4 regions of the Lysinibacillus sp. OL1 genome follow, and region 4 is predicted to be linked to each of the others. Evidence: riboswitches for the same ligand, from Rfam matches in the RefSeq annotation. Region 4 holds a riboswitch; each other region holds the start of a gene.
The links. Region 4 has a riboswitch for S-adenosylmethionine ahead of EW028_RS02335 (YezD family protein). Riboswitches for the same ligand answer to the same signal wherever they lie in the genome.

Region 1 (7,642 bases), on a different contig from region 4:
TGATGCACTTGATTTAATTGTAAGGGACCATGAATTTCGTAAGGATTTCGACGTCATTATGTCTCACGATGCAACAGCAAAGGATGTATTAAATGTACTAACACCCATTGAAAAAGTTCCTGCTAATAAAATGTTAAATTCCCTTGATGTCTCTGAGAAGGCTTGGGGCTCCACAATAGCTGTTAATATTGATGAATTAGTCAATACCTTAAGCAATAAGCATAAAGGGGCATTAATTTCTGCTATTGAAGTTATTGGGGATAAGAAATTAGGGGTAGATCAAACAAATGTGCAACGTGTTAAAACACCTGTGCTATTACGTTATACAGGTTTAGCAGTCTTTAAAGGCGATAAATATATAGGGCTACTGACTGAGAGCGAAAGCAAAAGTATTAGTTTTCTTAATGACAAAATTCAAAGTACGATAGAAATCATCGCCTGTCCTAATAAAGGGACCTTGTCTACTGAAATCACCCAATCCACTACAAAGGTGAAAGGATCATTTAAAAACGGGAAACCGAAAATCGATGTCCATATTAATGTAGAGCAGAATGTTGGAGAGGTCGAATGTGTTATCGATCTTACCAAAAATAAATCGATTGATTACGTTAATAAAAAAACAGCCCAGGGGATTGATGAACGCATTGAAAAAACTGTAGAGAAAATTCAACAGCAATATGAAGTCGATGTTTTTGGATTTGGGGATGCCCTACATCGGGCAGATCCAAAGCAGTGGAAAAAAATCAAGGATGACTGGACTTCCATTTTTCCAGATTTAGCAGTGGCTGTTCATGTAAAGGTAACAACCCAAGGTTCAGGTACGATGCAAAATTCATTATTAAACAAGCCAAAGGAGGAGTAATGAGATGGTACTAGCCGTAGCTATCTTGATCATCGCGATAATTATTGCGCTTATTTTTATTCCAAAGCTAAAAAAGCAACAGGATAGAAAAGCCATTATTGTATTCTCCTTTTTGCTACTTATTGGAACGGCTTTAAATATGGGGATTGCCCTTAAAATCCATATTCCTAGCCCATTAGATTTGATTACCTTTATCTTCACACCAATTAGGGATTACATTGTGTCATTCACAAAATAGAAAGATGGACTGAGAAACGGAGGGTAGCTTGATGGAAAAAGAGATAATTAGTTCAAGACAGTTTACAATCGTTACCTTTCTCTATTCTATCGGTACAGCGATTTTAATTATCCCTTCGAGTATTACTGGTGCCGCTAAGCAAGATGCTTGGATAGCGGCAAGCATTGGTGTTCTGCTTAGTTTACTGGTACTAAAATTATTTTTAACACTGGCCAATCAAACACCGTCCCTAAACTTTATCGAGGCCAATGAAAAAATACTTGGGCGTTTTTTTGGGAAAATCACAGCAATTTGTTTCCTAATTGTGACCTTTCTTTCGGCTGGAGAATTACTCTATTTTATCGGTATTTTCATGAAAACGGAAGTAATGCCAGAGACACCGACATTAGCATTTGCCCTACTGTTCAGCATCCTTATTATGTATGCCGCTTATTTAGGGATTGAGACCTTTGCCCGTTCGGCAGAAATCCTCTTCCCATTGTTTACCTTTATTTTTATTTTTTTCGTCCTTAGTATTACCCCTCAAATTACATTTGAGAATATTCAGCCTCTACTAGAAGCGACCAAAGCATCTATGTTTTATAGTATTGCACGCTTTATGAGTATCTTTTCCTTTCCATTAATTGTATTATTGATGCTCTATCCTACTGGCGTCAATGTACAGCCGTCTGCACAGAAAGGGCTATATATTGGGGCAATTTTTGGCGGAATCGTCTTAGTTACGTTGATTGTCCTATCGATTCTTGTATTAGGTCCTGAAAACACTGCATCAAGGACATTTCCTAGCTATGCCTTAGCACAAAGAATATCTATAGGGAATTTTTTGCAGCGCATAGAAATCATTATGGCATTTATGTGGATTTCGTCTATATATATTCGTACATTTATGTATTTCTATACGACCGTTGTTGGACTTGCACAAATATTGAAGATCAAGGATCATCGTCCACTCATTATACCGATGGGTATAATTGTTATTGGACTTTCTCAAATTGTTCATCCAGATATTGTGCATTCTACTAATTATAATAATGAAATTTGGCCAATCTTTTCCTTTATTTTCACCATTTTATTACCTATACTTTTGCTGATTGTAGTAGTTATTCGCAATCGTAAATCCAAGGCTCAAAATAACGAAACACCTCAGCAGGAAACAGAAAATGACAATCAAAAAGTCTAATTTCTTCTAAGCTAGAAAAGAAATTAGACTTTTTATTAATTAAATATGATATTCGATTTCATCTACAAAATCCCATTCATATGGTGTTTCTTGGTAAACATAGTAGTTCAACCAGTTAGAGAATAATAGATGCGTATGGGCACGCCATGTATTCATTGGCACTTGTGTAGGATCGTCATTCGGGAAGTAGTTCACAGGAACGGCGATATCTATGCCCTTCGCCACATCGCGACTGTACTCATCGGCTAGCGTTGTCGCATCATACTCTAGATGGCCCGTAATCATAATATTTTTATTATCTTTTGATTGTACAATAAATACCCCAGCATCCTCTGAATAGGATAATAATCGTAGATCTGGATGATTGCGAACCTCGTCAATCGAAACAGATGTATAGCGTGAATGGGGCGCAGTAAATAAATCACTAAAGCCACGTACCAAATCTACAGTTAAATCTGTAATCACATGGGAATAGACGCCTGAGCATTTAGCAGAAAGCTCAACCTTCCCAATGCCATAATGATGATACAATGCAGCCTGTGCCCCCCAACATATATGTAGCACGGATGTCACATTCTTTTTAGACCAATCCATAATTTCTGAAATTTCCTGCCAATAGTTGACCTCTTCAAAAGCCATTTTTTCTACTGGTGCACCAGTTATAATCATACCATCGTAGCGTCGGTGTCGAATCTGATTGAACGTTGTGTAGAAAAGCTGCAAATGGGATTTACTCACATTTTTAGACTCGTGAGTGGCTGTATTCAAAAAGGTAATATTCACCTGTAATGGTGTATTCCCCAATAAACGTAATAATTGGAGCTCAGTTTTTTCTTTTTCTGGCATTAGATTTAATATTAATATATTTAATGGACGGATTTGCTGTGTTTTCGCACGATCTTCTTCCATGACGAAGATTTTTTCCTCACGTAAATGTTCTCCAGCTGGTAAATTTTTCGGAATATTAATTGGCATCTTGCTTTCCCCTCTCTATAATCACTCTCTTTTAGCAAACCTAACTTGCGTACATTGCAACGAAATTAAAAAATCCCCCTCATTCCATACGAGATAGAATGAGAAGGATTTTTTTCACGTCCACTCTTATCTCTCAAAGGAAAAAATCCTTTGCTGGAATTAGCACCTTTCTAACAATTGTTAGAGGTTGCTGAAGCGTCATCGGGCCAAATCCCTCAGCTTCTCTTGATAAGATTATTTAATTATCTTGAATTGTAACACGAACTAGTTAGAATATCAATAATTCATCGAATATTTTGTGATTCATGTGCATGTTCCTTGCTCATTTGATGTACACTAAGCTTGCTATCTGTGGTGTTTCTACATTTAAAATTTATGGTAAACATGCCGTAATTATGTTACCATATACTTTTAGTAAGAGAGAGGAACGTGAATAGTTTGATTAAAATTGAATTTCCAAAACCAGATCTAGTAATCCGTCAACGTGAACAAGATTTAAAACCAGGTGATGTGCCAATCACACCTTACTTCGGTTTTATTGACTTCCATAAAATCACACGTGATAAAGGCGGCATTTTCTTATTCTATAATGACAAGAATGAGCTATTGTTTGTTGGGAAAGCACGTAAAATTCGTCAACGTATTAAAAAACATTTCGAGGATAATGTATCTCCGATGAAAAACCATCGAGATGAAGTGTTCAAAATTGAAGTCTATGAAGTAGAAGATCCAATGGAACGTGAAATTTACGAAACATATGCGATTAATACTTTCCGCTCTAAATATAACGTAGACAAAGTCTTTTATTAGACATCACGTAAAGAAACCGAAATCTCATTTCTAAAGGGATTTCGGTTTCTTTTATCACATAATGGTCATACGATCAATGGGCGTACTCTGACCGTTTATTCGCAAATCAATGGTATCCAGCTCAGGATTCTTGACGGTGACTTTAAAAACATAGGGTTGAGCCTCTTTCCTTTGCTCGCTGCCTTCCTCTAACTGGATAATAAGCCTATTTCCCTCAGCTGTAATACTTGCCAATACATTCCCTTTTGAATAATAAACAAGGTAATATGGAGCATCCTTTTCATGCAATAGTTGTATTCTGTCATTAGAAACGATATTTTTTTGGACATTATCTGGGACAACCGTTAGCTCATGAATCGTTGGTGGATCGGTAGGTGGTGTAGCATTACAGGCTCCTAGCATTAGTAGGCTTATTAAACCTAGCAACACGAATTTTTTCAAGTAACTCCCCTTCCTTATACGACTATTCTAAGAAAAAAGCTTTACGCTCCTTAGCAATCCAGTCTTCTAACTCCTGATCATCACGTTTTACTAACCGATTGATGAGCACATCATGCCATATATAATCCTCTAACAAATAAATATGAACCGGATCATTGGTGATAAAGGCCGTCTCTTGGGTAGATGGAGAATGACCATAAATCATTTCCTGACCATCTATCGATAAGATAAACCAATGCGGTGTAGACGCTTTTTTTGTATAATGTGTGGCTCTATGCTGGTCAATTGAGGCGAGATGCTCTCCTACATACAACGTAATGCCATGAACAGGAACATGCAGCGCCACCTCTTGCAAATCTTCACGTAAGGCATCATACATATCTTCCCACATCGACAGCATCACTTTTTTCTTCGCCTTCTTTAGAAGTGACTGACAATAGTTGATAATGGATTCCTTGCCCTTCAGCATGACCACTTTAGGCTCTGCTTCCTGTACTTTTTCCTCTAATTTCTCTAATTTCCCGCTTATAGACGTAAAATTCGACTCCCAGCGCTGTTGCATTTGCTGTAAGAACACAGACACAGGCATTGCCGAATAGGTCGTTTGTTCTGCGGTCTCTTCTTTTAACACGATGCCCTTTTCTACAAGGATATTTAAAATATCATACACTCTTGCACGTGGTATGCCAGAATTTTTACTTACCTGATAGGCACTGACATGACTTTGCTGAACAAGTGCCGTATAGGCCTTTGCTTCATATTCTGTAAAACCCATTTCTTTCAGCTGGGTGATTAATTCCTCCATGTAATCCCTCCATTATCTTTATTATAGGCTACCAATGTGAAGATTTGCCAATGAAAAAATGGGGTTTACAGCGCAAATAAATTTAGTTACTATTTCAGTAGTAACTAATTATAAAGAGGTGTCATATGTTGTTTGAAATCGATGTACATATTCTCATACTATTAATTTCTTTTGGATTTCTGGCGGCTTTTGTTGACTCAGTAGTGGGAGGGGGCGGTTTAATTTCACTACCAGCCTTACTATTTGTTGGGCTCAATCCAGCTGCTGCGGTTGCCACGAACAAACTAGCAGGAGCTATGGGCTCGCTCACTTCCTCTATTTCTTTCTATCGTTCTGGCCAGCTGGACATTCGCTCTGTCCTCAAATATTTTCCACTAGCATTTATCGGATCATTATGTGGTGCTTGGACTGTGCATCTGATTAATCCAGCATTACTAAAGCCATTAATGCTTGTTATGCTGGCGGCTGTTGGGGTATATACGATCTTTAAAAAGGATTGGGGTGCCGTCTCTACCGTAAAAAATCTATCTAAAAAACATTTGTTTTTATTTATGTTGCTATTATTTGCTATTGGTTTTTATGATGGATTTCTTGGTCCTGGGACAGGGTCGTTTTTAATCTTTAGCTTCTTACTGGTAGGCTTTGATTTTTTAAAGGCGGCTGGTAATGCGAAGTTTTTAAATTTGGCAAGTAATGTGGCTGGTGTTTGTATGTTTGCCTACTTAGGTCAAATTCATTATGTTTATGGTCTAGTCATGGGCATTGCGCAAATTGGTGGGGCTATGCTTGGCTCACGGATGGCAATCAAGAAAGGAAGTGGCTTTGTCCGCACGCTATTTATTGTCGTTACAATGACATTACTTGCGAAAAATGCCTATGATTTTATGATGCATTAAAATAAACGCCACAGAATTTGAAATCTGTGGCGTTTTGGCGTTAAATCATAAGCTTTTCGTTTTTAAATTTATGACTAGTGGACAAACTGACAATCACAAAAATAAAGAAGGATGCGACAATTGGTATCGTGACTGTATGCATACCAAAGACGGAAGGATAAAACCGATCAATCATAATATACAACAACATGCCTGAAATCATTGACGCAATCGCTCCGTATTTATTCGCTTTTTTCCAATACAATCCTAAAACGACTGTCCAAATAAAGACAGCCTCTAGTCCACCGAAGGCAAATAAGTTCAACCACACTAATAAATCAGGTGGATTGAGTGCAAAGATGACAACGGCTAGGCCAATGACTGTTGTTACAATAAAGCTTGCACGCTTTATCTCTGCATCACTAGCTTTCGGCTTCATATAATTTAAATAGATGTCTTTGACAACTGTAGAGCTGACAAGCATTAGTAAAGCATTAACCGTAGACATTGTCGCAGCCATTGGTGCAGCTAAAACGATTCCTGCTAAAAATGGCGGTAATACCTTCAATGTCAGGAGCGGCATGACTTTATCACCAATCTCAATGCCCGGTAAGACAGGTCGGGCTAACACCCCAATTAAATGCATGCCAAACATGATTGTCCCTATGGCAATCGTGCCAATAAGAATCGCTTGATGCATACTTTTGGAATCCTTATAGCTCATCGCACGAACCGCAATTTGCGGAAGTCCTACAACCCCTACACCAATGAGAATCCAAAATGTTGAGACATACAGAGGCGTTAAATCTCCTTGTGCGCCAAATGGTGACACAAAGTCAGGATTTTCTGCAACCAGTGAGGCCATTATATTGTCGATGCCTCCACCTGCCACAATGGTGCCGATTAATAAAATAACTGTACCAATCACCATAATTGAACCTTGGACCGTATCTGTAAGTGCAACCGCACGGAAGCCTCCAATAATCACATATACTAACACGGAAATCGCAAAAATAAACAGTGCTGCTGTGTAGCTTAAGCCAGTTAATGACTCAATTAAGCGTGCACCCCCAACCCATTGAGCCATCATAGCCGAAAATAAGAAAACAATGATGCTAATGGCTGATAAAATAACAATGACATGGCTTTTGTAGCGCTCACGTAAAAAGTCGATTAACGTAATGGCCTGGTAACGACGAGCAATAATGGCGAATTTTTTCCCTAAAATCATGAGTACAAAATAACCTGCTGGTAGCTGAGCCATTGCCAGTAATACCCACCCAAGTCCTTTTGTATAGGCTACACCCGGTCCTCCGATAAAACTACTCGCACTGCCATATGTAGCAATCATCGTCATCGCAAGGATAAAACCGCCCATTTCACGACCACCAAGGAAATACTCCTGCAGGAATGAATTAGAGGAGCGGACATGCTTATTGGCCCAAATACCGATTCC
Region 2 (7,642 bases), on a different contig from region 4:
AGCCACTTATTGGGAACGTACAGATATGCGCAGGATGATGAAGCGCGTTATCGGAGGAACACCTAATCGTGTACCAGAAGCGTATGATGCAAGGACACCTCTTTTTGAGATAGAGCGTATAACAGCTCCCGTTCTTATCATTCATGGCTATCGTGATGAAAATGTGGATATTGAACATGCCAGACAATTGGCATTTTTTTTAGAGGAAGCAAATAAATCATTCGAAACTTGGTATGATCTTACCTATGCACATCAATATCCACCAGCAAAAAATCGTGAAACTGTTCGTGCTCTTTGCAAGTGGATGAAACAGCAATAAAGCATAGAGAAAACAAAAAGACAAAGGGAACGAATTAATTGTTCCCTTTGTCTTTTAAATAGATGTTATTTTAATGGACCACCAAGTGTAGTGATGGCTTCAGAAACGTTTGAGAATTTCTTGAAGTTTTCGTTGAATAAGCCTGCAAGCTCAGCAGCTTTTGCATCGTATGCAGCTTTATCTGCCCAAGCTTCACGAGGATTTAACACTTCTGAAGGTACGCCTTCAACTGCTGTTGGAATGTGTAAACCAAACACAGCATCTTGTGTTGTTTCAACATCTGCTAATTTACCATCGATTGCTGCACGGACCATTGTACGTGTATAAGAAAGTTTCATACGGCTACCTGTGCCATATTCGCCACCAGTCCAACCAGTGTTTACTAAGTATACCTGTGCCCCATGCTCGTCAATTTTTTGTCCTAACATTTCTGCGTATACTGTTGCAGGAAGTGGAAGGAATGGAGACCCGAAGCAAGTAGAGAATACTGGTTCTGGCTCAGTCACACCACGTTCAGTTCCAGCAAGTTTAGAAGTGAACCCGCTTAGGAAGTGATACATTGCTTGTTCTTTAGTTAATTTACTGATTGGAGGTAATACACCAAATGCATCAGCTGTTAGGAAGATGATTGTTTTTGGATGACCTGCAACAGAAGGATCAACGATATTTTCGATGTATTGGATTGGATAAGCTACACGAGTATTTTCTGTTAGTGATCCGTCATCATAGTCACAAATACGCGTTTCTGGATCAACAGCTACGTTTTCTAATACAGAGCCGAAGCGAATCGCATTGTAGATTTCTGGTTCTTTTTCAGCAGAAAGGTTGATTGTTTTTGCATAGCAGCCACCCTCAATATTGAATACACCATTATCAGACCAACCGTGTTCATCGTCACCGATTAGCTTACGATCAGGATCAGCTGATAACGTCGTTTTACCAGTACCAGATAGACCGAAGAATAACGCTACATCGCCAGCTTCACCAACGTTTGCTGAGCAGTGCATTGAAAGAATACCTTGTTGTGGTAATAAGTAGTTCATGATACCAAAGATAGATTTTTTCATTTCACCAGCATATTCTGTACCACCAATTAAAATAATTTTCTTTTCAAGTGATACGATGATGAATGTTTCAGAAGCAGTACCATCAACCGCAGGATCTGCTTTAAAGTTAGGAGCTGAGATGACAGTGAAGTCAGCAACATGAGAAGCTAATTCATCTGCTGTTGGACGGATAAATAATTGATGAGCAAAAAGATTGTGCCATGCGTATTCATTAATAACTTGAATGCTTAATTGTGAATCTTTGTCAGCACCTGCAAAGCCTTTGAATACGAATAACTCGTCACGTTCTTTTAAATATTTTATTACTTTTACATATAGGTTATCGAACACTTCAGAAGAAATCGGTTGGTTGACTTTACCCCAGTCAATTTGATCTTTTGTGCTTTCTTCTTCTACCGTATATTTATCTTTAGGTGAACGACCAGTGTATTTGCCAGTTTCTGCACGAACTGCGCCATCTACTGTTAACATTGCTTCACCACGAGATGTAGCTTTTTCTGCTAATTGTGGTACTGAAAGTTGAACATTAATGTTACCGCCGTTTAATAATTCCTTCAGTTCGTTTGCAATTTCTACTGAATTCATCGATTAAATACCATCCTTTTTTATAGTATTCCCTTGATTTAGAGGGATTTTTTCTTAATTTCAAAAATAGTATAACACAATTGCTTAAATAATCTATACTAATTAAGAAATTATTTTAGAGTTTTTACCACTTTTCAATAAACTGACAAAAAATAATGTTTTTCGAGTAGAATACCATCAATCCTACTGTAATTAGGCACGAAAATTGAGCCACACATATGTTACCACAAGTAGCTAGGTATGTTGTAGGGATTAATTTGCTTCTATTTACATCATCATCCAAGTATGAAAAGTTTTTGTGTAATAAGTTCTTTCCTTTCTATACAGTAATACATAAGAAAATATTTGACAACGTTCGACCTTTTCAGTAACATGAGATTGAACGGATACTCTTATCCCGAGCTGGTGGAGGGTCAGGCCCTGTGAAACCCGGCAACCTGCATGAACTATTTCACGACATGCGTTGGTGCCAACCTGATGCAAGGGAACATCCCTTGAACGATAAGAGTGAAAGGTTACGCAGTCATTATTCCTTTCCTCATGTAAAGTAACGTGAGAAAAGGATTTTTTTATTGTTAAAAATCAATGTAAAGGTAAGTATATGTAGTTCTTTCCTTATTATAATGACGAATCTTTCGAAATCCTCGTGTTAAAAGCAGCAGTAACGGCTTGAGAGTTCAATCCTTAGGAGCGGACTTGACATGGGTAATGAGTACCGTATTCATACACAACTACTTATTGTAAGAGTATTTAGGAGGAAAACCAAATGACAAACCGTCGACTGTTTACATCAGAGAGTGTAACAGAAGGACATCCAGATAAGATTTGTGACCAAATCTCGGATGCCATTTTAGATGCTATTTTAGCAGAAGATCCAAATGCACGTGTAGCGTGTGAAACAACTGTAACAACAGGATTAGTATTAGTAGCAGGAGAAATTACTACTTCTACTTATGTGGATATTAAAGGTATTGTTCGTGACACTGTAGCTGAAATTGGCTATACACGAGGTAAATATGGCTTTGATGCAGAGAACTTAGCGGTGCTTGTGGCAATTGGCGAACAATCACCTGATATTGCCCAAGGTGTTGATCAGGCATTAGAGGCACGTGAAGGCTCTATGACAGATGCTGACATAGAAGCAATTGGTGCTGGTGACCAAGGCTTAATGTTTGGCTATGCATGTAATGAAACACCAGAGCTAATGCCATTACCAATTAGCTTGGCACACAAATTAGCACGCCGTTTAACAGAAGTACGTAAATCAGGGGAACTTGCCTATTTGCGTCCTGATGGTAAAACGCAAGTAACGATTGAATATGATGACAATAATGTACCGGTTCGCGTGGATACAATTGTTATTTCAACACAGCATGATGAAGAAGCAACACTTGAACAAATTCAAGCAGATTTAAAAGAATTTGTTATTGCACCAGTTGTACCGAGTGAATTATTAGATGCTAATACGAAATACTTCATCAATCCAACTGGCCGTTTTGTAATTGGTGGGCCAAAAGGTGATGCTGGATTAACAGGGCGTAAAATCATTGTTGATACATACGGTGGTTATGCACGTCACGGTGGTGGTGCCTTCTCAGGTAAGGATGCAACCAAGGTAGACCGTTCGGCGGCATATGCAGCACGTTATGTAGCGAAAAACATCGTAGCAGCTGGCTTAGCAGAGCGTGCTGAAGTGCAACTTGCCTATGCGATTGGCGTTGCTCAGCCTGTTTCCATTGCTGTCGATACATTTGGCACAGGTAGAGTGAAAGAAAGCGAAATCGTTGAATGGGTACGCGAGCTATTCGATCTACGCCCAGCAGGTATCATTAAAATGCTTGATCTTCGTCGTCCAATTTATAAACAAACTGCTGCGTATGGACATTTTGGTCGTACAGATTTAAATGTACCATGGGAGCAAATTGATAAAGCAGACGCGCTACGAGAAAAAGCACGTTTATAAACTATTGAACTAAAGTAATGAAGTCATTAGAAAATTATTCTGATGTATTAATAAGCAAAGGGGCAACATTGCTCCTTTTGTTTTTTTTACAAAAATACCTCGCTAGGATTCGTGAACATATTCGGTACACGAAAACGCGAGGGATTTTTTCGTTAGTATTGATTTTTTGTGTAGGTTATTTATTTCTGAAGTGATTTATAATATTGACCTTTTTCTGCGTATTCTCGTACGATACGTTCCATATCCTCTTTATCTTCAGCATTTAATTCTCGGACAACTTTTGCTGGACGACCTAATGCTAAACTATTTGGAGGAATGACTTTACCAGGAGGTACTAGGCTTCCAGCTCCAATAAATGCACCTTCTCCAATCTCAGCTCCGTCTAAAATAATGGATCCCATACCAATTAAGGCATTTTTGCGAATTGTACAACTATGTAAAGTGACTTGGTGTCCAACTGTTACCTCATCTTCAATAATGAGCGGATATTTTGGGCTTTGGTGTAAACAGCAAAGATCCTGGATACTGACACGTTTACCAATAATCGTTGGGGAAACATCACCACGAATAACCGTATTAAACCAAATAGTTGTTTCGGCGCCAATTGTTACGTCGCCCGTAACAGTTGCGTAATCAGCAATGAAAACAGACGGATCGATCTTTGGCGTTTTATCTTTAAATGGATAAATCATGAAAATCGCCTCTTTTCTTTCTATAATGTAGTATTATCGTATCAAATACGCAACTTTATGGAAATATAAAATTAAAATGTGCTATTTATTTCGATATAATCAAAGTGTAATTATTTTTTAGGAGGACTATGTAATGTGGAAATGGGAAGCTGATGGACAAGCAAAAGCTGTGATTGCTATTCTTCATGGTGCTTATGAAAATCACCGTTGGTATGCATGGCTGATAGAGAAATTAAGATTAGAAGGCTTCCACATAGTCATGGGAGATTTACCGAATCATGGGGGTAATGCAAGGTTTGCTCGAGTCCATGATGAAGACTTCAAATTGTACAATAAGTATACAAGAAACCTGATTGAAAATGCTTTTTCATATAATTTACCAACCTTTGTAATAGGGCATGGACTAGGTGCAACATTAATCCTCCATACACTGCAAAAGAGACAATATGAATGTGCAGGCATTATTTTAACATCACCTTGGTTGCAACTAAAGCTATTACCAGGTAAATTAACAAATGCTTTAACAAGTCTAAGTGCGTTAACGGCCAATGTTAAATTGACACATGATATTACATTAGCGAAATTAACGCGTAGTGTTGAAGGCAGAGAAGAAATGAAAGATGATGTACCGCTCATGTCTGTTGTTTCTGTGAAATGGTATCGAGAACTTCAGCAGATGATGAAAAATTTAGTGATGCTGCCTAAAGGTGAAATGCCTAATATGCCAATGCTAATTATGACAGCTGAGAAGGATAAAATTACGGACACTCGCCAAACTCGAAATTGGCTTCATCAACAGGAATTCACGGAATTTCAGTTTAAAGAATGGGCAAATTGTTATCATAATTTATTTCATGAGGGAGAGCGCGAAGAGATTTTTATGTATATACGAGATTTTATTAATAATGCTCTTCGAAGAATTGGTTATATAATTAAATAGGTTTATACCCTTCCATTTACTAGGTTACTTACTTAAATATTGTTACTTAAAAATAATATTGTAATTTTCAGAAAAGTGTAATACTATAATGACTTAAAGTAAGGTAATTCAAATTGGAGGGGTAAAATGGATGTAATTGTAGAGAAGTTGAATGGTATTTTATGGGGACCATGGTTTATTTATGGCATCTTATTAATTGGGTTATTTTTCTCAATTATTACAAGGTTCCTACAAGTAAGGCACATTAAAGATATGTTTGTTTTAATGTTTAAAGGGGAGAAGTCAGAAAAGGGAATATCTTCATTCCAAGCAATGTCTATCGCATTATCAGGACGTGTAGGTACAGGTAATATTGCTGGTACTGCGACAGCGATTGGAATGGGAGGACCTGGTGCTGTCTTTTGGATGTGGGCAATCGCTTTCATAGGTGCGGCTACCGCGTATGTAGAGTCAACATTAGCTCAAATCTATAAAGAAGAGAAAGATACAGAATATCGTGGTGGACCGGCCTTTTACATAGAAAAAGGAATGGGCCAAAAATGGTTTGCAGTTATTTTTGCTGTGGCGGCTTTAATAGCAATGTTAATTTTGATGCCTGGTGTGCAGTCGAATGCCATCGCAGGTGCTGTTGAAAACGCTTTCGGTTTGGATACATGGATCACAGGACTTATAATTGTTGTGTTACTAGGTGCTATTATCATTGGTGGTATTAAATCAATTGCAAACGCTGCCCAGATTATTGTACCGTTTATGGCATTAGCCTATATCATTATGGCCATTATCATTATTTTTATGAATATTTCACAAGTACCAACGGTTATCGGATTAATTTTTTCTAGTGCATTTGGTGCTCAAGAAATTTTTGGCGGGGTTATTGGTTCAGCGATTGCTTGGGGTGTTAAACGTGGAATTTACTCCAATGAAGCTGGTCAAGGAACTGGGGCCCACCCTGCGGCAGCTGCGGAAGTATCACATCCTGCTAAGCAAGGAATTGTTCAAGCAGCATCTGTGTATATTGATACATTATTAATTTGTTCTGCTACCGCATTTATGATTTTATTTACGGGGATGTACAATGTACAAGATGAAAAGGCAGCTGAGGGAGCAGATCCATTTATTCATGTTGGAGAATTCAATAGTGGTGGATTAGCTGGTGATGAGCAAATGACTTTTGCGAAAAGTATTGAAGCAGGTGCAGCCTATACACAATATGCAGTTGACTCATCATTACCTGGCTTTGGTGCTCCATTTGTAGCCATTGCGTTATTCTTCTTTGCCTTTACAACAATCATGGCTTACTACTATATTGCAGAGACAAATGTCGCTTATTTATTTAGAGGTAGCACAGAAAAGATATTCATTTGGATTGCGAAAATTGCCATTTTAGTTGCAGCCTTTTATGGTACAATCCGTACGTCTGGTCTAGCATGGGCAATGGGAGATGTAGGTCTTGGTTTGATGGTTTGGATTAACGTTATAGCTATTTTAATTATCATGAAACCAGCTATTATCGCATTAAAAGATTACGAGAAACAGAAAAAAGAAGGAAAAGACCCAGTCTTTGATCCTCGTAAACTAGGAATTAAAGGTGCAGATTTCTGGGTTGACTATAATGAAAAACGCAATAACAAGTAGATAAAGAGCAAGGCGATCAGCTAGTTTGATAGAAACTAGCTGATCGCCTTTTAGCATGTCATTATTGAATAGGATATTCTTTCATTTTCTCTAATGCAATGACGAAGGGTGGATCATTTTGTTGATTCAGAAATGCATATTTTAAGACATGAACATATTTTTGTGGCAGTTGGCTTACATAATCAATGACCTTATCACGCTCTTCTTTTCCACCTGGATGACCATGATAAATAACAAGAACAATCAAACCGCCCACTTTTAAGAGCTTTAATATATTCTCAATGGCTTGGATTGTTGTATTAGGTCTTGTAATAATATCATGGTTGCTACCAGGTAAATAGCCGAGATTGAAGATTGCCGCAGTTACTGGCTTGTGAACAAACTGTGTAACTTCTTCATGCCCTTTATTTAAAACGAGTGCTCGGTGTTCTAAACCATGAT
Region 3 (7,642 bases), on a different contig from region 4:
ACTAAATTGAATTTACTTAACGCTATTCGCCCCATTAAAAATGCCCGAAAATATTCGATTACTTGCATGATTACTAAGTAATTACTAGGTAATTGAGTCTCATAAATAGAGCCAAACTGCATCTTTGCACCATTTGCAATACGAATATTACCTCCTGCTGCAATGACCTCACCATCAGATAAAATGATAGGCTTCATCACCCGCAGCAAGGATTTTTCATCTAAAATGGAGTCCCCATCAATAGAGCAAAAATACGGATATTGAGATACATTAATACCCACATTTAGTGCATCAGCCTTACCACCATTTTCTTTATCAACTAAAATACAATTTTTATAGATTTCAGATTCATATATTTGCTTAATGTCTTTTGTAGGGATATTAGTTCGGACAATTTTATTGATTGGCTTCATTTGAAAATGTTCGATGACCGTTTGAAGGGTTTGATCTGTAGACCCATCGTTAATAATGATAATTTCAGTTTGAGGATAACGTAAATTCAATAATGAATAAACTGTATCTACAACTCCTACTTCTTCATTGTAAGCAGGAACAAGTAACGATACCGGTTTTGAATAAAGGGCATCTATATGTGCATCATCATACTCTGATAGATCAAGACGATAGCGTTTTCTTAAATCCAGCATTGCAATGATGAACATTGTACAATACGAAACGATAACGAACAGCATATAAAATAAAATGATGCCTCCAAAAAACAACATGCAATAATCAATTATTTTCATTTACTTCCCCTCTTTTCTAGCTGCAATTTCCTGGGCCATTTCAACTGCATATTGGTCATTTGAGGATTCAATGAATTGCTGTAATTTAGCTATACCATGTCGATCTTCTACAATCGTTTTTGCCGCTTGGGAACGTACCCACCAATTCTCATCTTGAAGAAGCTGCTCTAAATAACTATAAGTGTAAGTAAGTGGGACATGCTTAAAAATTTTGGCAACCATTAACCTGGCTTCCCACATTTCTGAAGTCACAAAAGGGACAAAGGGATCCACCTCATCAATAATTCCTATTTCATATAGTCCTTTTAATGCTCTGATGTTAATCTCTGGTGTATCATGGCCTAATAATTTTTTTAATTCATCCAAATACTCCATATTTCTTTTTACAGCAGCAGTATCAATAACTGCAAATTGCATATTAGCCGACAAACTATTAAAATCATGGAAAAATCGAGTAAATACATTATCATCTAATAATACAAATAGTCTTCTATATTCACTTTCAGCGTGATTTACATTGGAATTTTTTATTTTCTCCATAAATAAATCTGGTTGGAAAAGGGAGTATATTTTTAATAACTGGAAATGTTCTTCATCTGTAATGTTATTTTTTTCGAATTCTTGGCACTTCGTTAGCAATTCATCTATTTGTAAGTCTGCAATTCGATAGAGGGCATTCATTCGAATACTCCATCGTCTACTGGATAAATCTTTTTCGTAGAATGCTTTTAAATATTGATTGGAGAATTGTTTAATTTTTAATTCCACCTGTTCATTCCTTATATTCTTTAAATAGGATGAAAAAATTTTTTCAATAGCTTCTACTTGGGGGCTTCCTCGAGGTACTAATACGATACTAAAAAATGCGTTATTGAATAAGTAATCATACCAAAGTTGAGAATAATTTTGTAAATAACGGTCACAAACTTTTTCAAAATAGCTTTCACGCTGTCGCTGAACAAGTAAATACATTAAAAAGATAAAGAGCACAACTAATAAGAAGGAAACTATTGCTAAAAGCGTCGAAATAGTCAGCTTAATCATAACCAAAACCTCGCAAACGTTCTTTTAATTTTGGCTTCTAGCAAACGTAAATTAAATGGTTTGACAATATATTCATCCACACCGCCCTCATAAGCATTAAGCGCTGCCCCTTCAGAATTGCGTTCTGACATCATATAAATAATAAATTTCTTTTCATTTGGCATATGTCGTAAGATATGCAATATTTCTAAGCCATTTTTTAGCGGTAAAATATCATTCATAAGAATTAGATGCATATGCCCCGATTTATAATCATCCGATTGCAAAAAGCTATAGCCATCCTCATAAACCTTTACCTCTAAAGAAAAATAAGGGATATTTATTTGGTTAAGCGTTGACTCTAATACTTGTCTAAAAATGGCGTTTTGCTCAATAATACTAACTTTCACTAATTCAGTTGGTTGCTCACAGTAATCCTTTACCTCTGCTATACTCCATGTTAATTGCTCATCCCCTGATAACATCTGTTTATTTTTATTTAACAGCTCTTCAAAAATAACGTTATTATTTCTTATTTCTGTTATAGAGGCCTTTAATGCAATCTGTTGGAACTTCCGTTCTGCTTTTAAGATGGCAAATATTCGTTTTAAAAACGCCCTAGCTTCTACATCACTACTTTGTAAAAAGAAGATGCCCCAATGATCCCCATCGGATAATTGAAAAAGCAAGTCTGTCTTGCGTATTTTTGATTGTAAAAACGAGGTAACTTGATCATTCACATTTTCATTTAGTTGTGTAGCATTAGCTGTTTTTAAAAAGACTGCTGTTATAGTAAGGCGTGATCTAATCACACTTTCTCGCCATATTTTAAAGTAGCGCTCTACTTCATGTTCTTGCATGATGTCATGGGTGAATTTTATATCATTCATTAGAATCACTCCATCTAGTTTTTTCTTATTATTACTTTCTATCATTTATTTCGCAAATTAACAACATTACTATAGTAATAAATGTGACTAAACAATATCTGAACATAAATAGACGTCATAAAAAATACATAGTTTCTCATCAATTTAACTACAAATAAAAAAGAGTACCTAAGTCGTTAAACTTATGTACCCTTTTATAAAATTTCTAATTCTTATTTTACCGGTACTACTGCACCTTTCCACTCTTCTAAAATGAAGTCTTGGATTTCTTTAGATGTTAATACTTCTAATAATTTTTTAATTTCAGGTTTTGTTTCATCACCTGCACGTACAGCGATGATGTTAACATATGGAGATTCTTTATCTTCAAGAGAAATAGCATCTTCAATTGGGTTTAAACCGTTATCGATGGCAAAGTTAGAATTGATAAGTACTGCATCGCCTTCATCATTTTCGTACATTTGTACAAGCATTTCTGGTGCAGTATTTGCATCAAATTTAAAGTTTTTAGGATTTTCTTCAATGTCCTTTAATTCTGCTGCTGTTTTATCAATGCCTTCTTTTAATTTAATTAAGCCTTTAGCCTCTAACAATGACAGCATACGACCATGGTCAGATACTGAGTTAGAAAGTAAAATTGTTGCGCCTTCAGGCAGGTCTTCTAACGTTTTATATTTTTTAGAGTAAATACCGATTGGTTCAATGTGAACGCCACCTGCATTAACGAAATCATAGCCATTGTCTTTAATTTGTAGCTCTAAGTAAGGAATATGCTGGAAATAGTTTGCATCAATATCTTTTGACTCTAAATCTTGGTTTGGTAAAACATAATCTGTATATGTTTCAATTTCAAGATCAATACCTTCTTTAGCTAAGATCGGTTTTGCTTTGTCTAAAATAACTGCGTGTGGTGTATTAGAAGCACCTACTTTTAATGTTACGTTTTCTTTACTATCTGTTTGATCGCCAGATGCTGATTTTTCATCTTCTTTTTTATCTGTACCGCAAGCTGCTAATGCTAGTACAAGTATTGATAAAAATAATCCTGCTAATAACTTTTTCATTTATGACACTCCCTTTTATTTGTTTTAAATATGTTAGCGGTAAAAACCGGAATAACCTCAATTTCGTGCTAGCGTTTATCAATTTTCTCAGTAATTAAATCACCAATCCATTGAATAATAAATACGACTACTAAGATCAAAATAGTTGCCATTAATGTCACATCTTGGCGATTTCGCTGGAAGCCGTCTAAGAAAGCTAAGTTACCAAGACCACCTGCACCAATAATTCCTGCCATCGCTGTATAACCTACAAGAGCAACAGCCGTTACGGTGATACCAGAAATCAAAGCTGGTAATGATTCAGGAACCAATACTTTCCAAATAATTGTAGAAGTTTTCGCTCCCATTGAACGAGCCGCTTCAATGACACCTTTATCAATTTCACGTAACGCAATTAATACCATACGAGCATAAAACGGTGCTGCACCGATAATTAAAGCAGGTAACGCCGCATTGGCACCACGAATTGTACCTAGTAACAACTTCGTAAATGGAATTAATAAAATAATTAATACGATAAATGGAATGGAACGGAAAATATTAACGAGTGATCCCGTTAAAAAGTTAACGATTTTATTTGCCCATAACTGATTGGGACTAGTTAAAAATAGAACAATACCAATGACTAACCCAAGAATAAATGTCACAACCGTTGATATAGCTGTCATGTATAAAGTTTCATACGTAGCTTGCCACATATTTTCCCAGTCTACATTCGGAAAGAGATTAGTTAGCATTTTCAATCACCTCCGTCTGTACTTCCACTGTATTTAAATAACGAAGGGCTTCAGTGACGTTTTTCTGAGAGCCATCAATTTGCACAATCAATGTACCATATGCACCATTTTTTGTTTGTGAAATATTTCCGTGAACAATACTTACTTCTACATCAAATTGTTTCACAAGATGTGAGATGACTGGCTGTTCTGTTTTTTCACCAACAAAAATAAGTTTGACAAGTTGTCCAGTTGGATAGTTTGTTTTAATTTGTGCTACCGTATCCTGTGTTTCCTTAGTGTCTGTAATTTGAGATACAAACTTCTTAGTAATAGCCGCCTGTGGGGCTTGGAAGACTTGCAATACCTCACCACGTTCCACAATTTCGCCTGCCTCCATCACTGCTACACGATGACAAATTTTGCGAATGACATGCATTTCGTGGGTAATCAGGACGATAGTTAAGCCTAAGCGTTCATTTATATCAACGAGTAAATCAAGAATAGCATCCGTTGTTTCAGGATCGAGTGCCGATGTCGCCTCATCACATAGTAAAACCTCTGGATTATTCGCTAATGCACGTGCAATTCCTACACGCTGCTTTTGTCCACCAGAAAGCTGGGATGGATATGCCTTATCGCGCCCTTCTAAGCCTACAAGGGCAATTAATTCCTTCACACGTGCTTCACGTTGAGCCTTTGGGAAGCCTGCGATTTCTAAAGGGAATGCAATATTTTCGGCAACTGTTCTAGACCAAAGTAAATTGAAATGCTGGAAAATCATACTTACCTTTTGTCTAGCCGCTCTAAGCTTTTGCCCTTTTATCGATGAAAATTCTTGATTGTTCACCGTTACTGTTCCTGCTGTCGGTTTCTCTAAACCGTTTAATAAACGAATCATGGTACTTTTACCAGCACCACTATAGCCAATAATGCCAAAAATTTCACCTTTATTAATAGTAAGGTTGACGTCTTTGACTGCCGTTAATTCGCCATTTGCTGTTTTGTATTTCTTTGTAATATTTTGAAGCTGGATCATAGCGAATACTCCTTTTCTCATATAGAAAACCCCTTCACTCACAGACAAGTAGAAGGGGTCACGTATAATACGTTAAACCGTTCTCTCATCTTTCAAAGAAAAATCTTTGGGTGATTTGGCACCTTTTCACATTGTGATGGTTGCCGGGCTTCATAGGGCACTTCCCTCCGCCACTCTTCATAAGAGTTCGATATATTTAATGTTTTAGTAATATATTTGATACTTTACCACGCTAGTAAAGTTCAGTCAATTGATTTTTTTAACAATTCATATAAAAATGGTACGGATTGAAAAGCATAAATCTTTTCTGTCACTTTTCCGCCATCACTGATGAGTAGACATGGAACACTTTCAATTTGATGCTCATAAGCAATGTGTTCCAAAAAGTTGATATTTGCTTTACCAATTTGTAGCTGTGGCAGTAATTGTTCAATAATGGACATCATTTTAGATGCCACTGCACATGTTCCACACATCGGTGTATATAAATAAAATGCAGTTTTCTCTCCTGACTGTTTAGCCGCTTCCCACTGCTCTGTTGACCATTCTTCCATTTACTCACGCAACCTTACAAAATATATTCATTATGGATTGAAAAATGTGCTCGCAGTAAAATCATCGCTAGCACTTTTCTTGGTGTCGTTTCTACTTCCTTATATGTTGGCATTGTGCGCAGATGCTCAGCTTCTGGATAATGTCTGTCCATTAATGCACGTAGCTTATCGCCAGAAGTATCTGCATCAAAAAAAGTAAATAGCTCACAGCCCTCATAGGGATCCAGTAGTTCTTCTAATTGATGCACACCAATTGTACCATTCGTACATAGTATTGTAACATTCTCATTCAAAATAGGCTCAATTTGTAGCTTATCTGAGCGTCCTTCTACTATCAAGCATTTTCCCTCGAACATTACGCCACCTCCATTTAGAGATCCCCACTTATAAGTCATTATATAACAAAAAACGCCGGTAGTTTCCGACGTTTTTCGATTATAGCTTGTCTTATTCAGCGATCATTTCTTCGTATTGCTCTGCTGTCATTAGTTTCTCAACTTCTGATGCGTCAGCAGGCTCAACAACGATCATCCATGCTTTTTCATATGGTGATTCATTAACGAATTCTGGGCTATCTTCTAAATCTGCATTTACTTCCACTACAGTACCTGAGATTGGTGCATATAATTCAGAAACAGTTTTTACTGATTCTACGCTACCGAATGGATCATCTGTTTTGATTTCGTCGCCAACTTGTGGAAGCTCAACGAATACGATATCTCCTAATTCAGATTGTGCGAAGTGAGTAATACCAATACGTACTTTTCCATCTTCTACTTTTACCCATTCATGTTCTTCAGAGTATCGTAAGTCTTTAGGTGTGCTCATGCAAAAAACCCCTCCATAAATATGTAATATATTCACTTTCAGTGTGCCATACTTCTCCTATAAATACAAGGTTTAATACGGTTATTTCCAAGCTTGCTCAAAATCTACTTCTTTAAAACCTAAAGTAACTTTTTTTCCATCTGTCACGATGGGACGTTTCATTAACATGCCATCTGAAGCAAGTAGCTCAAGCTGCTCATCCTCCGTCATTTCCGCTAACTTGTCCTTTAAGCCAAGCTCACGATATTTCATGCCTGAGGTATTAAAAAATTTCTTCAAAGGCTGTCCACTAGCTTGCCAAATAGCTGTTAATTCTTCTTTAGTGGGAGGTTGCTCTGCGATATGTACCTCTTCATAGGCAACCTCATGCTCATTTAACCACTTCTGTGCCTTTTTACATGTTGTACATTTCGGATAATGGAAAAATTGAATCGTCATTACAATGCTCCTCTTCTGTCTTTTTCTGTAGTATACCATCATAGTTGTTTTCAATGGTGAACTTCACTCTTTTTTGTAAGTTTATCCACCAGTTGTGCAAATTTATCCGCTCCTTTTACGATTATCCATCTCATATAAAAAAACCTAGCTATCTTTTGCAGATAGCTAGGTTAAATTTGCACTATTATACAATATATTTTTCAGCATCAATTAATTTAACGGAAGCCTCACGCTTCTTCGCAATTAAATTGTATGGATTATTACGTGTTAGCTTACGCAGTGCAGATAATGTCATACGGGCTGCATCGCCATCCGCTGAAGCAAGAATTGTGTCTTTTGCTTCT
Region 4 (7,642 bases):
TTGTGGAAGGCAATCGTGGACCCCAAGCATCAAATGTTGTAAAACTATAAGCATAATGGGGCTATCCATGTAGTTCCAGATTAGCAGCAGATTAGGAAATGCATCGTTTCCTTCATCCGCTTTTTGTATTGTTTTATAAGCTGAATGCCCCCTCCATGTTATAATAGAAGTAACAATACGTAAGGAGGGATCTCGATGCAAAAACAAAATAAACCCATGACTGAAGTTATTTTGAAGCATAAAGAACGACAAAGTGTAGCAGAATTTGCAGCAACACTGGAAACGATTGCAAAAAAGCTTAAAGAAAATGGTGAATTCACTTTTGTTCAAGACACAGAGCCAACAGTTGTCAGCCCAAGTGAACAGCTCAAAATCGAATACTCCTATACAAAAAAGGGCGACAAGCATTCATTTGAAATTGAATTTGATTGGTATACAGGTACAGAAACACCGAAAAAAATGACAATTGAATAATAATTGGCAACGAAAATCCACTTCTCTGATGAAGTGGATTTTTCCATATTGTTGAATTAAAGATCATGTCACTGCTAAAACTTTTTAGCAAGGTGAGGGGGTGATTTCGCTCCAGGGTCTCCTCTATAACGCTAAATCCACAGGAAAGCAAGTAGCCAGCATAATAAATTCTATTGATGGTTTTGTTTTTCAATACTTATGTAAAAAGGCGAGAGCAAAAGTGTTTCAGCCCATAAAAATACCGAGCTATCCACTAAAACGCTTACGAAGTGTTTCGGAATAGTTCGGTTTTTCTAGTTATCATGTTTGTTAATGTAAAGATTATTCGGCTTAATGAAGGTCCCTGTTAGTGATGTTCCAGCCTTTTCTCCTTATCGATTTATCCAATAAAAAGCACCAGGGCAAACTAAAGTTTCCTTTGTTCGTTTAGAATCCTTTAATGTCACACCAAATGGTCCCTCTTTGACATGACCAAGTGTCATTGTCATCGCGCTCTCTTCCTCATAGAAATCTAAACGCATATTCGGTAGCTGTAGTGACATATACTGCTCATATTGCGTAGGCACTGGTAGCTGTAACACCTCTTGCCACAGTTGTACTGTTGCCTGCATGTCCTTGACGTAGAATTGGACGGATTCCATGGTTATAGCCTGTTTGACATCAATGGCACCACTTGCCTTTAATTGAACCAAACGCTCTTCATCTGCCTCCGCCCATTCAATCAAAAATGGAAAATCAATTGGCAGATCTGGCTTACCAAAATGCAATAGCTTCCATTCTACCACAGTGCCATCTGGTCTTGTTCTGCTACATGCATCTGGTCCATATACTTCATAGCCCAATGCTCGCAAGCGTCGACCCTCTTCCTCAATATTTTTTGTGCGCAGAGCAATTCGAGAAAATCCCTGGCGCTCTTGATCACGTTTAAACGTATAATGTAGGGAATATGGGTATTGTGCCGCTTGCTCAAATAAATCACGATCATAGATAGCAATTTGTTCAATATAGCTTAAGCCAAAGTAGCTTAACGTATTATAAGTCCCCCACATCGTGTGCTGCCCACCATTCACTGTATGGACATTTCGTTTATTGAAGAAAACCTTTATATTTTCTGGTGATTCCACTTGATGAACCAAATGATCAAAATATAAAGTCATGGCCATTCCCCTTTCTTTCCCCATTACCTTTACCTGTATGTTTGATTAGTTTAAAATTTACTCAAGAAAAGGAGTTACTAGTAGGATATGAAAAAAAGTTTCGTTTACCTACAAACTCCGTTCACTAATTTCATAAAGAGGTGATTTGAATGACAGATTTAGTAGCTGCTTTTAAATTGGCATTAGGTAATTATCCTACAGGCGTAACAGTTGTCACGACATGTCATGACACAAAACCGATTGGCTTAACCGTCAATTCCTTTGCATCTGTTTCAATCGACCCGCTCCTTATTTTGTGGTCACTCGATAAAAAATCTCAGCTCCATCCTTATTTCACGACTTCGCCAAATTTTGCGGTCAATATTTTAGCGAGTGATCAAGAGCATTTATGTACACTATTTGCCAGTAAAATCCCTGATCGCTTTGCACAAGCAAAATGGTCAACTTCCTCTTTAGGACTACCGATTTTACATGATACAGCAGCTAATTTACAATGTAAAACATTTCAGCAAATCGATGCTGGCGACCATACCATTTTTATTGGGCAGGTCGTAGACATTACAAATGCTCAAAAAGAGCCTTTGCTTTATCATCGCCGTCATATCGGTCCCATACCAAAAAGCTTTTATAGCTAGCCTTTACACAAAAAAAGGGCCACTTGTAAGCACAGGAAATCCTTCATGCTTATAGGTGGCCGTTTGACATAAGTTCTACTGAAATCATTGTTATTTTTTCTGCGGAAATCTCTGCTTTTCAAGCCTATTAATTTGCACAATCACACCATCTTGAATCGTAATATGCACTTCACCAAATTCAAGATTTTGAATCGCCTTCGCAATTGCCTCTAGTTTCTTATCATCTACTTTTACTGACTGAGCCATACGATACACCCCTTCTTTTTTATCCTTATTGTTCATAAAGAGGCCAACGCATCAAACTGATTGATAGCCCCTCCTATCTCTCAGACACCATCTGTTGGATTTGGCACCTGTTGTTCGGTTGCCGAGGCTTCATTGGGCCAAGTCCCTCCACCTCTCTTGATAAGAGTACTGCGTTTCTTGAAAATAATTCTATAATTCTGCTATAGGAATGTCAATACAAAATATTAGAAAACCTAGTTGAATACTATGCAATATGTCGTTTAGATTAAAAGACTCCCTATACCTAAAGTATTTTATGCCTAGTCAGTGAGAAATAGATGGCAATCCATTAATTTATTACAAGCTCCATTTCCTCATCATGAATTCAAGTGGGCCTCGATGATGTTTAGTCCTCCACCATACAGAAACCACGACACATCCTAAAAAATAACAGCAGGCATACAGCATGGAAAAAGCAAGTGTTTGGTTCTCCAGCTTTTGGCAAATAATTAGTATTCCAATGCCTATAACAACATGGCCAACATAATGCGTTAAAGACATTTGTCCAGTTAATATGAAAGATTGAATAACTTTATTTTTACATGTCTCTACAAGATAGATGGAGCCAACAATGATAACAATAGCCGAAGCCGAATTAGAGAGGACATACATCATATTCGGTGGAATCGGTCCTGTATCAAATAAATACAATGCACTCTCTACATCTAATAAATGAATGGTTGTCATCTTAATGAATAACGTTGAACAAGTCTCAGTCACGATGACTAGCAATAAGCCTATCACCAGTAAGTTTTTTCTTAATGTATGATTTGTTAAATCTAATGTGCCCATTACCATCCCTATCAGAAAGAAGCAAATCCAGGGGAATAGTGGATGATAGCCATTAAACATCAAATTTCTTATAAATCCAGCTGGTGTCCAAAAATCAAGATACTCTAGTAGCACATATGTTGGATGCCAACCAGCAAGGTAACTAAATTGAATTTGAAGCCATTGTGAAAGGATAAGGATGGCACCAATTATGAAGATCATCATTTTCTTGGATTGGGCAATCAAACAAGCAGCAACAAACATATACACGCCATAATAATGTAAGATATCTCCTGTCCAGCCGATTGCATATAATATAATCCCTATCGTAAATAACAAAAGCGCCCTCTTCCACAAAGTAAGTCGATTTTGACGAAGAAGGATTGGGTCCTTACTCTCTCTAGCCTGACGAGTCATTAAGGCTGTCCCTATTCCTGCTAGCATGACAAATACGGCCGAAGCACGTCCCTCGAAAAGATGTTGGAAGGCCATTAACCATGTTGAACCATTCGTTGTAGAACCTGTTATGACGCCAAAATTGACAATGAACATGCCAAGCATGGCGAGAGCTCTTGCAAAATCAAGACCTTCAATGCGCCGATCATCATTTCTTTTTGTCATCTTTGCCCCCTTGGATAACGCTATTCACTGCCTCCTTCCAAATAGCCCTATAGTTCAATTGGTTGCCTGTTAACATGAAATTACCGATATTATCATAGACGAGGGCTAGCATCTGTGCCTTCGCTTCTATATGGGGAGTATCCTCTAGCACGCCTAGCTGTACGCCATATCGTAGGATAGCAACAAAGCTCGTTAAAAAGCTTGTTTCTAGCTCTACTAATTGTCTTTTATAGTTTTCATCGCGGGCCGCTAATAGTACATATTGATTAAATATTTTATTAAAATAAGGGTCCTTGTCCTGTGCCTCAATAGATTTATAGCCTAGCTTAAGTAATTCCTCCTTAAAATTAGCAGAAGAAAGCTCTTTATACTCCACAGCGACATCATGTTGAATTTCTTTATACAATTCATCAAATATGAAAGCGATTAATTGATCTTTTGATTGAAAATAATAGTAAATGGCTGGTTTTGAAATACCGACCTCTGTAGCAATCATTGCTAAGCTTGTTTTTTCAAATCCATTTTCCGCAAACATCCCATAAGCAATTTCTATAATCTTTTGAAAAGTTTGTTCTTTATTTCCCATTATTACCCTCCTTTTTTACCGACCGTTAAGTAAATATTATAGGATGCTAACCTTTTAGACAAGAAAAAACTGCGTAGAAATATTTCTCTACACAGTTCATATTTATTGATTTTGTAAATACATCATTAAAGCTTCTGCTGTTTTTTGCTTGCCCATTACTTTAAGAGGCTGTCCATCAGCAGGTACAATCCAATGAGGTTCATCCCCCCCATATAAAGACTGAGAGCTATTTGCTACCATAAATTGTGCATTGGCTGTTTCCATACGCAGTCTGGCACGAGCTAACAAGAATTCCTCATCATTCGTTGCTTCGAGCTTAAAGCCTACTAACGTTACATTCGGTTGCCATCCCTTAATTTGACCTAATACTTTTGGTGCTTTTTTAAAATGAATAATAGGTGGTTCGTCAGAAGGCATTTTCCCCGTTTCCTCCATTAAATTACCTGATTGATCATATACTTTGTCAATGACCCAATCAGAGCCCGCAGCCGCCATAATGACGATATCGACATGTTGTTGTTGAACTGCATGACGCACCTTTTGTCCTAAATCCTCTATGCCTTCAAATTGAATCAATGTCATATCATTTTGGTTTTCTGGGAGCTGTGCAAAGTAACCATGCATGTATACTACGTTAGCGCCAGCAGCCAGCGCCGCCTCTGCTAAATAACACCCCATTGTGCCTTTTGATAAATTCGTATGACCTCGTACACGATCCCATTTTTCAAGTGTTCCCCCACTTGTAATGAGTACGGTTTTGCCCTGTAATGTCCCCATACACTCACCTATTTTCTGAAATATATACAAATACTATTTTAACGTAATGTAAGGATAGGCTTCAATAGCCACTATTTTAGGGAGCTGTTTTGTTCTTTTAGCCAAGCACTTAATATCTCTGCAAATTTCTTTGTGACGGGCGAAGCATGGTGTTTCATGGCAATACCAATTGTTCGGTAGCCACCTTGCTTTAATGGAATCGCTCTCAATGTTGGCGGTAAATTTTGAATAACCAACTGAGGTAAAATACTGATCCCTAAATGATGGGAAATCATGGAAAGAATCCCTACCTCCTCGGAAAGCTCAAAGCGGATATTCGGCTTAACATGATATTGCTCTAATAGCACCTTGACATCATTTGTCCCTTTATAGGAAGTCATAATAAATGGCATATCCTCTAAATCTACGATATCAATTTCTGTCTTATCAAACAATGGACTTTTATCCGAAACAATACATAATAATGGGTCTTGTTGGAGCTCAGTGAACTGATATTGCTCTGACTTTTGACCATTCAAAAATCCTGCTTCTACTTCACCACTTAAAAGCCATTGTTCAATTTCATAGTAATCTCCCTCTCGTAACTCCACCTGTATCCCTGGAAATTGATTATCCATAATTCGAACAATCTCTGGCATCCAATTGGAAGAAATACTCGATATCACACCAATTCGAACCTTACCTCGTGTCACGCCATGAATGTGAGCTGCTTCCTGTTGCAATAATTCTTGAGCATCCAAAACCTGACGCATTGCCCTTAGCATTGTTTGTCCCTCACTCGTTAATGTCACACCCACACGACTTCGATGAATGAGCGCAAAGCCAAACTCTTTTTCTAAACTCGACACGGCATGACTCACAGCAGATTGTGTTAACCCTAGCGCATCAGCTGCTTTTGTAAAGCTTGCCACCTCTGCCACCTTTGTTAAAATCTCATATTTCACTAAGCTCATCCGCAATCCCTCTATATACATGAATTTTTTTAATCCTATTCATTATAAACATTCGTTTTACTAATCACAACACAAGATATATAGTAATTTTTAGTATAAAACTGTTTTAGTACACAGATGGTAGGTGAACATAATGAGTATCCAAGGAAAAGCAAATGTATTGATGGTTATTGTCACAATGTTTTGGGGGCTCTCTTATACCTTTATGGTCATGGGGCTAGAAACGTTGGCAGTTTATAATGTGGTGGCATTACGTTGTATCATCGCATTTTTCGTAGCAGGACTTATTTTTTACAAACGGATGATCAAAGTAAATGGTAAAACATTAAAATATGCGGCTATTCAAGGATTTTTATTATTCATTGTGTTCGCGTTAAGTTTATTTGGTTTACAATCTACTTCTGTTTCAAATGCTGGCTTCATCTTGAGCCTAACGGTCGTGTTAGTGCCGATTTTTAGCAGCTTTATTGAAAAAAAATTACCTTCTCGAGCAGTTAGCTTTGCGATCATTTGTACCATGATTGGTATTACCGTTTTAACAGCACACGGCTCATTCACATTCCATAAAGGTGATTTATTAGTAGCAATTGCTGCGTTATGTTATTCAATTTATTTACTTTTAAATAGCTCATTCACACGAAATGTAGAGTCCATTTCATACGGAATTTATCAGCTTGGCTTTGCTGGTATTTATGCACTTGTGTTAACCTTTCTATTCGAAACACCGACAATGCCAAATTCAGCAATATCCTGGATTGCAATTTTAGGGCTTGGCATCATCTGTAGTGCGTTTTGCTTTGTGGGTCAAACTGTTGCACAACAGTATACTTCTGCTACACATACAGGTCTTATATTCTCCTTAGAACCAATTTTTGCCGCTATGTTTGCCATGATGTTTATCGGAGAAGGCATAACAATGAAATTAATGATTGGTGGCAGCTTCATTCTTATAGGGAATTTAGTAGCACAATTAGAGCATTTCCATGTATTACGTTTTATGAAAAAGGATGCACAGGAAAAAGTCATACAATAATATAGTGCATATGAATAAAAAAGGAAGCTGAGCGTTATTTCTCAAGCTTCCTTTTACTATGTATTGATTTTATAGCACGATTGCATGTAAAATAGACTAATTTTTACAGGTACGAAAATAAAGGAGATTCATACATGCAATTTCAAACCTTACATACGTCATATTATTTACCAAACAAGGATAATCAACCAATTCAAACACAAAACCTACTGGATTTAATGAGACATGTCGGTGGCCGTGAAGAGGAAGACGAAAAAAAGAACAAATCGAAAACTGAGGTCAGATACGAAAATGGCTATGTACGTCAATACCTTGTCAAACCAACAGGACAAAGGGTTCTCCTCATGGAA

Region 1: another riboswitch for S-adenosylmethionine. It lies ahead of metA (homoserine O-acetyltransferase MetA); the one in region 4 lies ahead of EW028_RS02335 (YezD family protein).
Region 2: another riboswitch for S-adenosylmethionine. It lies ahead of metK (methionine adenosyltransferase); the one in region 4 lies ahead of EW028_RS02335 (YezD family protein).
Region 3: another riboswitch for S-adenosylmethionine. It lies ahead of EW028_RS13295 (methionine ABC transporter ATP-binding protein); the one in region 4 lies ahead of EW028_RS02335 (YezD family protein).

Annotation. Positions count from the first base shown of each region.
Region 1 is NZ_SJDS01000002.1:155,053-162,694, reverse strand. It holds gene EW028_RS05190 (Ger(x)C family spore germination protein) at 1-862, shown strand, start outside; gene EW028_RS05185 (hypothetical protein) at 867-1,100, shown strand; gene EW028_RS05180 (GerAB/ArcD/ProY family transporter) at 1,132-2,280, shown strand; gene metA (homoserine O-acetyltransferase MetA) at 2,320-3,255, opposite strand; SAM riboswitch class I at 3,379-3,490, opposite strand; gene EW028_RS05170 (nucleotide excision repair endonuclease) at 3,694-4,065, shown strand; gene EW028_RS05165 (hypothetical protein) at 4,120-4,506, opposite strand; gene EW028_RS05160 (TrmB family transcriptional regulator) at 4,529-5,311, opposite strand; gene EW028_RS05155 (TSUP family transporter) at 5,437-6,207, shown strand; gene panF (sodium/pantothenate symporter) at 6,248-7,642, opposite strand, start outside.
Region 2 is NZ_SJDS01000007.1:33,129-40,770, forward strand. It holds gene EW028_RS13645 (alpha/beta hydrolase family protein) at 1-319, shown strand, start outside; gene pckA (phosphoenolpyruvate carboxykinase (ATP)) at 385-1,971, opposite strand; SAM riboswitch class I at 2,361-2,479, shown strand; gene metK (methionine adenosyltransferase) at 2,738-3,934, shown strand; gene EW028_RS13660 (gamma carbonic anhydrase) at 4,114-4,626, opposite strand; gene EW028_RS13665 (alpha/beta hydrolase) at 4,760-5,566, shown strand; gene EW028_RS13670 (alanine/glycine:cation symporter family protein) at 5,693-7,201, shown strand; gene mnmM (tRNA 5-(aminomethyl)-2-thiouridylate-methyltransferase MnmM) at 7,263-7,642, opposite strand, start outside.
Region 3 is NZ_SJDS01000006.1:237,807-245,448, reverse strand. It holds gene EW028_RS13320 (glycosyltransferase family 2 protein) at 1-746, opposite strand, end outside; gene EW028_RS13315 (HEAT repeat domain-containing protein) at 747-1,790, opposite strand; gene EW028_RS13310 (response regulator) at 1,787-2,659, opposite strand; gene EW028_RS13305 (MetQ/NlpA family ABC transporter substrate-binding protein) at 2,872-3,723, opposite strand; gene EW028_RS13300 (methionine ABC transporter permease) at 3,792-4,460, opposite strand; gene EW028_RS13295 (methionine ABC transporter ATP-binding protein) at 4,450-5,478, opposite strand; SAM riboswitch class I at 5,561-5,664, opposite strand; gene EW028_RS13290 (thioredoxin family protein) at 5,721-6,032, opposite strand; gene EW028_RS13285 (toprim domain-containing protein) at 6,047-6,388, opposite strand; gene gcvH (glycine cleavage system protein GcvH) at 6,480-6,860, opposite strand; gene EW028_RS13275 (arsenate reductase family protein) at 6,942-7,298, opposite strand; gene EW028_RS13270 (acyl-CoA dehydrogenase family protein) at 7,483-7,642, opposite strand, start outside.
Region 4 is NZ_SJDS01000001.1:460,249-467,890, reverse strand. It holds gene EW028_RS02355 (cold-shock protein) at 1-50, shown strand, start outside; gene EW028_RS02350 (amphi-Trp domain-containing protein) at 196-474, shown strand; gene EW028_RS02345 (VOC family protein) at 846-1,631, opposite strand; gene EW028_RS02340 (flavin reductase family protein) at 1,781-2,266, shown strand; gene EW028_RS02335 (YezD family protein) at 2,357-2,548, opposite strand; SAM riboswitch class I at 2,583-2,678, opposite strand; gene EW028_RS02330 (DUF418 domain-containing protein) at 2,849-3,943, opposite strand; gene EW028_RS02325 (TetR/AcrR family transcriptional regulator) at 3,927-4,529, opposite strand; gene EW028_RS02320 (phosphopantothenoylcysteine decarboxylase domain-containing protein) at 4,632-5,306, opposite strand; gene EW028_RS02315 (LysR family transcriptional regulator) at 5,378-6,259, opposite strand; gene EW028_RS02310 (DMT family transporter) at 6,393-7,292, shown strand; gene EW028_RS02305 (hypothetical protein) at 7,427-7,642, shown strand, end outside.